Regions from separate parts of the Paenibacillus sp. FSL R10-2788 genome, predicted to be linked through region 3. Evidence: predicted binding sites of a transcription regulator. Region 3 holds the regulator's gene; each other region holds the start of a gene.
The links. The regulator Rex, encoded in region 3, represses fermentation and respiration genes when NADH is low (regulators of the CRP and FNR family bind a similar motif). The targets are predictions, from matches to a motif close to TTGTGAAATATTTCACAA.
Positions count from the first base shown of each region.

Region 1 (3,288 bases), 1.0 Mb from region 3:
ATGTCAGAAATGAGCCGCTAATGAACAAAACGGACACAATTGCCAGTCCAACGATACTCCACGATAACGGATTGGTGAACAGCGTCCAGTAATCCAGAGAAACCGTCTCCCCCTGCTTCACGATAAAGCTGCCTTCAGACAAAGTTAGCGCCACTGACAACGATGCTGGAATAAGCAAACCTGTAGCTCCGTACAAAAAAAGATATACTATGTTTTTCTTGGAACCGTAATTTTCAAAAGCATAGAATGAACCGCGAATCGCAAGAAGAATCAATGCAATGCTTCCCGGAACAAGTAGCGCGGAGCCATAATAATAGGCTGTGTCCGGAAAAAAACCGACGATGCCAATGTAGAAAAAGATAAAAAATACATTTGTAATTTCCCAAACGGGTGATAAATAACGCGAAATCAGACGATTAATGAGATGATCCTGCTTCGTTAAACGGGCATAAAAGGCGAAGAAGCCCGCTCCGAAATCAATGGAAGCTATAATTAAATAGCCGTACAAAAACAGCCAGAGCACCGAGATGCCAATCAATTCGTAACTCATCATTCAGTGCCCCCCTTTTCGGTAGAATGATTAGGATGATCCTTCATCCATTTCTCCATCTCAGCTTCTGCCGGATTATTGTTGAACAAGCGTCTTAGCACGATTACACACATACTGCCGAGTACGATGTACAAGAGCAATAAGGCGAAGAATATAATTCTTACATTCGGTGAAGACGTGGCAGCCTCCTCAACACGCATATATCCACGGATAATCCACGGCTGTCTCCCGACTTCTGCATAAAACCAACCCAGCTCAACAGCCAGAAAAGCGAGGGGGGCGCTCAGTGCGATGATGCGAAGCATCCACTTGTTAAGCTCATTACGCTTTTTCCAGAACACAAACAGAAAATATAGGAACGAAATCGCGAGCAGAGTAAATCCGATTCCGACCATTAAATCAAACAGATAATGAACGAGAAGTGGTGGCCATTCTTCCTTGGGGAATTCCTCGAGCCCCGTCACCTCTGCATTAAAGTCTCCAAAGGCCAGGAAGCTGAGCAGCTTCGGAAGATGAAGAGCCCCTAGAACTTCATGCTCTGCATTCAGCCATCCCAATAGAACCAAATCCACCCTGCTACTCGTCTCAAAATGCCACTCTGCCGCTGCAAGCTTCTCTGGTTGATGCTCGGCCAAAAACTTGGCGGACACATCACCGGCTATCGTGTTCAGCAAACCGAATAGTAAAACGACCGCCATCATGAGATTTAAAGATTTTTTGTGGTATGCGGACACACCTTTTCTCAGCATCGCGAAGGCTGCAATCCCGGCTAACAAGGCAGCTCCTGTTAAATAGGCCGAGCTTAATACATGGAACACTTTGGAGAACGTCGCCGTATTCAGCATCGCTTGCACCGGGTTAATCGCTGTGAATTGGCCTGCTTCCATGACAAAGCCTTCAGGCTGGTTCATGAATCCGTTCACCGTCGTAATAAAAACGGCAGACATGCCTGCCCCGGCGACAATCGGTATCGTCAGCAGCCAATGGGTATATGGATTTTTGAACCGATCCCACGTATACAAATAAATGCCCAGGAAGATAGCCTCGAAAAAGAACGCGAACACCTCCATGAATAACGGAAGTGCAATGACATTCCCAGCCAGTTTCATAAAATTCGGCCATACCAGGGCCAGCTGTAGTGAAATCGCTGTACCGGTCACAACACCAACCGCCACAGAAATGACAAATCCTCGAGACCACCTCTTTGCCATAAGTGTATAATGGGGGTCTTTCTTCCGGATCCCGATGAACTCTGCTATAGCGATCATTAGCGGTATACCGACGCCAATCGTCGCAAAAATAACGTGGAACCCGAGAGTCAAGCCTGTCACTAGCCTGCTCCATAGCACCGTATCAATTGCCATTCTTTACTGCTCCCTTCAAAACTCTGTTCATTTTTCGTCTTAAGTTGATACTTATGATTAGGCCCGCTAACTGTAGGCTGCATTCAATATCAGGTTTAGCAAGGCTCAGCGACATCGTTTCCTGTTCGTTTTAGTATGACATTCCTCGTTCTTTGCTATGTAAAAAGAGAAATATTTCACAAAGCAAGAGTTGGCGAACCTGATTTACCTGTTACTGAGCAGTCAAATTAATAACGTGGCCTAATAATTAAAGTTATCTTATCTTAAATTTTAAGTATTTCAATCATCGACATCTCTTAATCCCTAAACGTTCAAGAAAGGGACAAATCTTTCTAACAACTCAGTGAATAACACAAAAAGCACCCGAAGGAGCTATTGATTGATTAGCGTATATGTGATGTCACAAGTTTCCTCCTACTTTGATGCTAACAAAAAAACGAAATTTTCCCATTTTAAGCCGTAATATACCCCCTTTTTGCAACAAAAAAACACTGACTTAAATCATCAGTGTTTTTGAATTCAAGCTAATTTCATCTTCGTCATGACAAATCTTGAACTGCCACCATCATTTAGTACGACCGTAGAAAAAAGAATACCCATCTGACTTCCCGAGTTTAGTCGTCTCCGTTCCGTCCACTAGCTTGACCGCTTTCAGCAACGATACAATTTGCGTATGCATTAGCTTTGCATCAAATTTGTCCATCTCTCTGTTGTCACTATCCACGAGCAGATAGTCGGGCATTGGAATGAATCCAATCACCGGTATCCCTGCTTCAAATAAGGGCTGACTCTCTCCAAACTCAAACTTGTTATGTCCACGCAATAATACAGTACGTGTGCTATCTGTCTTTTCAATAGCCTTCAGCCAAATGGCTGCCATCATTTCATTGCCTGCATACGTATATTCTGTACTTATTTGTCCAGTTGGACCATAATGACCCGTATCATCGTCCTTCCACTCCATGCTGCCTAAATGCTCAACCGTAATTCCAGCTACAGCTTTTAAATGACCATTCTTGCCATCCCACAGCTCTCGATGCCCCTCCATCCAGGTGGAAGTTGCCTGAGAGGACCCTTTGAACTCCGGTAATCTAAAATGTCCTGTCACAAAAGCGAAAATCATCGTACGTTCCGGCTGCTCCTGCTGTAAGTAACGAATCATAGACAGCATGCCCACAGCGCCATTCTCCTCCACTACATTTATCCCATCCGTATGGGTATTTACGATAATCGCTTCGTCTTTATTCTTACCGTCAATTTTCACATAAAAGGATTCTGTTGGGGCATCTTTTTGAATTTCCGCTTCTAAAATAACCGTACCTTCTTTATGCTCCTGAGCTGCGCTGATCACCTTTTTCCCTTCCGTTTCATTAA
Region 1 covers NZ_JBBOQA010000001.1:3,573,737-3,577,024, reverse strand. Annotated here, with positions in the region: gene NSQ50_RS15810 (cytochrome d ubiquinol oxidase subunit II) at 1-553, opposite strand, end outside; gene NSQ50_RS15805 (cytochrome ubiquinol oxidase subunit I) at 550-1,914, opposite strand; gene NSQ50_RS15800 (hypothetical protein) at 2,480-3,288, opposite strand, start outside.
Region 1: NSQ50_RS15805 (cytochrome ubiquinol oxidase subunit I) is a predicted target of Rex. The motif match lies at 2,079-2,096, and genes of this name have one in related genera.

Region 2 (3,288 bases), 290 kb from region 3:
ATTTTTTAAAGGCTTCAGGCAATTTTTCGGACCATAGTACAGTTAAGTTTGGTTCCGGAGCTGGACCCAAGTTGTACAGGGTGTTCAAGAAACGGAAGCTGTTCTTGGTAACACGAGTTGTTCCGTCTTCAGCCATACCACCGATGGATTCAGTTACCCATGTTGGGTCGCCGGAGAACAGATCATTATAGTCAGGTGTACGCAAGAATTTCACGATACGCAGTTTCATTACGAAATGATCGACGATTTCTTGTACTTGTTCTTCAGTCAAAGTACCTTCAGCAATATCGCGTTCTGCATAGATGTCCAAGAAAGAGGACACACGGCCTAGGGACATCGCTGCACCATTTTGCTCTTTAACTGCTGCAAGATACCCGAAGTATACCCATTGAGTAGCTTCTTTGAAGTTGGTCGCTGGTCTGGAAATATCCATTCCATGAGCGGCTGCCATTTCTTTCAATTCGCCAAGTGCACGAATTTGCTCGGACAGCTCTTCACGCAAACGAATAATATCTTCAGTCATGGAATCAACTTCAAGCTCAGTTTGTTGTTGTTTTTTGTCTTTAATGAGGAAATCAATACCGTACAGAGCAATGCGGCGGTAGTCGCCGATGATGCGTCCGCGGCCGTAAGCATCAGGAAGACCTGTAATTACGCCGGATTTACGCACAGCTCTCATGTCTGGTGTATATGCATCAAATACGCCTTGGTTATGCGTTTTGCGAATGTTCGTAAACATGTCAACGATGTTTTGTGGAAGCTCGAAGCCATAAGCTTTCGTAGCATCAACCATCATCTTGATCCCGCCAAATGGCTGGATGGAACGTTTGAAAGGAGCGTCAGTCTGTACGCCTACAATTTGTTCCTTGTCTTTGTCAATGTAGCCTGGAGCATGTGAAGTGATTGTGGAGACAGTATCTAGGGAAACATCCCATACGCCGCCTCTTTCTCTTTCTTCCTTGCTCAATTGGGAAATAATCTTCCATAGTTCAGTTGTGTTACTAGTAGGTCCTACGAGGAATTCTTCGTTTCCTTCATAAGGCTTAATGTTACTTGCGATAAAGTTGTTAACGTCAACTTTTCTGGACCATTTACCTTTTGTAAAACTTCTCCAACCGGATTTCACTTCTTGTACATCTTTTTCTATCACCGACATGCTAAATCCCTCCATCTATATTTATAATATTTGTAGAGATCGCGGGCTTGAAGGTTGATCCCGTGTCTCGTGATCCCAAGAAAGATATGGTTGTTCGAAAATTCACAATCATTGTTCCATGTATGGGACCGTTGTTTATATAAACATTTTAGTTTATTTTCTATAAATAGACTGTGACAAATATCACCTTTCCGGTGATATTTGTCACTTATATCTAGTCCACAACCATCCTATTATCTACTTAACCAAATATTAATTATCAAATCTTCCGTAGAAAGCATTACGGTATACATCTGCAAGTTCAGATACCAGTGGCAGCTTAGGATTGGCAGTTGTACATTGATCTTCAAATGCACGGTCAGCCAAGTAATCTACACGGGATTCAAAATCCTTAGGATCAAAGCCCAGTTGTTGGAAGGATTCTTCGATACCCAGTTTTTTGTTCATATCGCGAATAGCATTGATCAGGCTAGTTACACCTTCTTCAGTTGTGCGAGCTGGCAATCCCAGAATACGGGCGATTTCTGCATAACGCTCGTCAGCTACAAAGTGTGAATATTTAGGGAACGAAGCGAACTTCGTAGGTTTCTTAGCATTGTAACGAATAACGTGTGGCATAAGGATCGCATTAGTACGACCGTGAGCAGTGTGATATTGACCGCCCCATTTATGCGCCAAACTGTGGTTAATACCCAGGAAAGCATTAGCAAAGGCCATACCAGCAAGTGTTGATGCGTTATGCATTTTCTCACGGGCAACTCTGTCGCCTTCAAGCGCCGATTTTTCAAGGTATTGGAATACCAATTGGATTGCTTTAATTGCCAGACCATCAGTGTAGTCACTCGCCATAACAGATACATAAGCTTCGATGGCATGTGTCAATACGTCCATACCTGTATCAGCTACAGCAGTTTTTGGCAAGCTATATACGAACTCTGGATCAATGATAGCTACGTCTGGAGTTAGCTCGTAGTCAGCCAATGGATATTTAGTGTGTTGTTCAGTTGTTTTATCGGTAATAACTGCGAAAGATGTTACTTCCGAACCCGTACCCGAAGTAGTTGGAATCGCTACAAACTTAGCTTTATTTCCAAGTTTAGGGAATTTGTAAACCCGTTTACGGATATCCATGAATTTTTGTTTCAGACCGTTAAAGTCTGCGTCTGGATGTTCATAGAATAACCACATTCCTTTTGCAGCATCCATTGGGGAACCACCACCAAGTGCGATGATGCAGTCCGGTTGGAATCTGTTCATCATTGCTGTACCTTTTTCAACTGTAGTTGTCGATGGATCTGGTTCAACTTCCGAGAACACTTCGATCGCTACAGGAGTTTGGCGTTGACGCAGGTAATGTTCAACTCTCTCAACATATCCGAGCTTAACCATCATTGGGTCAGTGATAATTGCGACACGTGTGATATCAGGCATTTTGGTCAGGTACTGAGTAGCGCCTTTTTCGAAATAGATCTTGTCAGGTACTTTAAACCATTGCATATTCACGGTACGACGATTCACCCTTTTCACGTTGATCAAATTAATTGCTGTAACGTTTTGCGACACGGAGTTACGACCATAAGATCCGCAGCCCAGCGTCAACGAAGGGATGTTAGTGTTATAGATATCGCCGATCGCACCATGAGTGGAAGGCGAGTTAACGAGAATACGTCCTGTTTGCAGACGGTTGGAGAACTTCATGATTACTTCTTCGTTGTTGGAGTGGATAGCCGAACTATGGCCCATACCACCAAATTCAACAACTTGTGCTGCGCGTTCGATACCTTGATCTGCGTTTTTAACTTTGTAGCAAGCAAGCACAGGACTCAATTTTTCAGCGGACAATGGATATTTAGTGCCTACACCTTCAAGTTCTGCTACCAGAATCTTAGTGCCGGCAGGAACTTGAATGCCGCACATTTCAGCAATTTTCACTGCGGATTGTCCAACGATTGCTGGGTTAACCGCACATTTATCAACGTTCATAGCGCCGCTAGTAAGTTTGGCAGCTTCTTCTTTGTTAACAAAGTAGCAGCCATTAGCGATCATTTTCTTTTTCACTTGATCAAAGATTGGTTCTTCGATAATAACAGCTTGCTCGGAAGCACAGATCATACCATTATCAAATGTTTTGG
Region 2 covers NZ_JBBOQA010000001.1:4,874,597-4,877,884, forward strand. Annotated here, with positions in the region: gene pflB (formate C-acetyltransferase) at 1-1,156, opposite strand, end outside; gene adhE (bifunctional acetaldehyde-CoA/alcohol dehydrogenase) at 1,409-3,288, opposite strand, start outside.
Region 2: pflB (formate C-acetyltransferase) is a predicted target of Rex. The motif match lies at 1,247-1,264, and genes of this name have one in related genera.

Region 3 (3,288 bases):
AGAGTTGTTCTTCGATAAGAAAAAAAGCATCGTGCTTACCTCGGCGACGCTGTCTGTAGATAAATCTTTTCAGTTTATGATTGATAATCTCGGACTTAACGAAGCTGCGGAAGAGGGACGTCTAATGACCTCACTCCTTCCTTCTCCCTTTAAGTATCGCGAGCAGGCGCTTCTAGTTATACCGCGTGATTTTCCTAGTGTGAAGGGCAGTGTGGGCGATGCTCGATTTGTCGATACACTCGTACAGTCGTTAGCAGAAGCTGCCAAAACAACACGTGGGCGGATGCTGGTTCTGTTTACTTCTTATAAAATGCTGCGTCAGGTATATGATCCGCTTAAAGAGGCTTTGGCCTCACAAGAGATTACGGTGCTTGGTCAAGGCGTGGAAGGTGGCAGCCGGAGCAAGCTGATCCGCCGCTTTCAGGACAGTGCAGCATCCGTTCTGCTGGGGACGAGCAGCTTCTGGGAAGGTGTAGATATTCCAGGTGAAGCACTGACTTGCCTGGCCATCGTGAGACTTCCGTTTCAACCGCCGAATCACCCGTTGGCGGAAGCGAAGTCGGAGTTATTGCAGGCTCAGAAGAAGAATCCGTTCATGAAATTGTCTGTTCCTCAAGCGGTTATTCGCTTTAAGCAGGGATTCGGAAGACTGGTTCGCACGGCGCAGGATCGCGGAATAGTTATTGTTTATGATACAAGGGTTATTGAATCTCATTACGGGAAGTATTTCCTTTATTCATTGCCTGGTCCCAAAATGGAGCATATGCTGACTGATCAAATGGTCCCCCGCATAGCGGAATGGCTAGAGGATGGCGGCGCTTCTTAAAATGCTCGTCTTCAGTTTAGCTCCTCCTTATCCTTAAGGGCGGTAAGTTACAGTACCGCCCTTAATAAGGAGAGGTATACGTTTGAATATGGATTTTCACAAGAACATTACTATTTTTAGGAGGAAAAATATGAAATCGGATAAAATATCAGAAGCCGTTGTTCGCAGACTACCTGTGTATTTGCGTTTTTTGAATGATCTCCAGAATCGCGAAATATTAACAGTTTCCTCTCAGGAACTTGGACAAAAGCTTGATCTTAATCCCGCACAGATTCGTAAGGATTTAGCGTATTTTGGTGACTTCGGCAGAAAAGGTATCGGCTATGATGTAACGTATCTTATTGAGAAAATCCGTCATATCCTGAAGCTGGATCAACAGCTTAATGTAGCTTTAGTTGGAGCAGGTAATCTCGGACATGCCTTGTCTAATTACAATGCATATCTCAAAGATACTATGAAAATCACCGCTATATTTGATTCGTACGCTCCTAAGGTTGGACGTAAGATCAACTCCCTTACTGTGCAACCAATGGATGAACTAGGCAGCACGATTCGTGAGCAAGGTATTCGCATTGCCATTATTACCGTACCTGATTCAGAAGCTCAAAATGTAGCAGATATTCTCATTTCTTCTGGGATTGAAGCAATTTTGAACTTTGCCCCTGTGATTCTGAAGACACCACCGAATATCCGGGTGCATGCAGCTGATTTTACAACTGATCTGCAAAGTCTTGCGTATTACTTGCGGGATGGAAAGGAAGAAAGCGAACATGAACAACAATAAAACGATAATTAAGGGCGGGTATTTTCTGACTCCGGGAACGGATGAGCCGGTTCTGAGTGGATATATGACTATTGAAGATGATTTAATCACTTACATAGGAAAAGAAGAGCCTCAGATGGAAGCTGGAGTGCAAGTGGTTGATGGCAGCCGTCTGCTGTTCATGCCTGGACTTGTAAACACACATGGTCATGCGGCGATGTCTTTGCTGCGTGGATATGGAGATGATTTAGCGCTACAAGTGTGGCTTCAGGAGAAGATGTGGCCGATGGAGGAAAAGTTCACCGGTGATGATGTATACTGGGGAACCTCCTTATCTGTATTGGAAATGCTGAAGGGTGGAACTACGACCTTCCTCGATATGTATGATCATATGGACCGAGTAGCTGAGGTAGCTGAGTTATCAGGTATCCGTTCCGTATTGATGCGTGGTGTGATTGGGTTATGTCCAGAGGATGTACAGAATCACAAGCTTGCGGAAGCGATTTCTTTTGCCCGTAACTGGCATGGAAAGGCTGACGGTAGAATTACTACTATGATCTCGCCGCACGCCCCTTATACTTGCCCTCCGGACTTCCTGGTTAAGTTCGTGCAGGCAGCGCATGATCTGGATTTACCGATGCATACGCATATGTCCGAAACGAAACGTGAAGTGGAACAAAATGTGGCGGATTACGGGTTGCGTCCTGTAGCTCACTTAGAGAAGCTTGGAATGTTCACACGTCCCTCGATAGTTGCACATGGTGTTCATTTAAATGATGAAGAGATTGAGATCTTGGCTCGCCATAATGTGGGTGTCTCTCATAATCCGGGCAGTAATTTGAAGCTGGCTAGCGGAGTGGCTCGGGTTACTGATCTTCTAAAAGCTGGTGTGAAGGTGTCTCTTGGCACGGATGGCGCGGCAAGCAACAATAACTTGGATATGTTTGAAGAGATGCGGCTTGCAGCTCTCATTCATAAGGGTGTCAGCGGTGATCCAACGGCTGTTCCAGCTCCAGAAGCTCTACGTATGGCTACAGAATATGGCGCCCAGTCCATCTTTTTAAATAATGTAGGTAGACTTGCTGTTGGGATGAAAGCTGATTTCATTGCAATTGATATAGATCAGCCGCATTTGCTGCCACACACAGATCTGTTGTCTCATGCAGTTTACTCTGCTAGCGCTAAGGATGTTGAGCATGTGTGGGTGAATGGTAAACAGGTCATCAAGCATGGACAATGCTTAACCCTGGATGAGGAAGCTATCCGGCGTAAAGCGCAAGAAGCCTTCGAAGGTTTATTGAAGCGTTAAGTCTGGAGAATAACGAATAAATAATAGGCTGCGACTTTTTGCTTTTAGCAAAAGTTGCGGCCTTTTGTACATTTTAAGGCTGGGAAAGCTAGAAAATTATGAAATTTTGGATAAACACGCGGGTGTGTTATATAATCAAAAAAGATATATTACTAGAAAGGGAGCTGTACCTTGAAGAAAAGGAAAAAATGGATCCTCCTGGGGTCAGTTCTGATTCTGCTCCTGGGGTTTGGACTTATCCAGTTCTATGCCTATATTATGAAAGATCAATGGAACGAGCGGGATATCGCCAAGGATGTTGCCAAAACCAGAGCGGGTCTAACAGAGGTAACCAAAGCACAAAAATCGGTTTGGGATGAAAATGCAGTGTACTGGGTTTTAACAGGAAAA
Region 3 covers NZ_JBBOQA010000001.1:4,583,617-4,586,904, reverse strand. Annotated here, with positions in the region: gene dinG (ATP-dependent DNA helicase DinG) at 1-826, shown strand, start outside; gene NSQ50_RS20370 (redox-sensing transcriptional repressor Rex) at 957-1,610, shown strand; gene NSQ50_RS20365 (amidohydrolase) at 1,597-2,898, shown strand; gene NSQ50_RS20360 (cell wall elongation regulator TseB-like domain-containing protein) at 3,070-3,288, shown strand, end outside.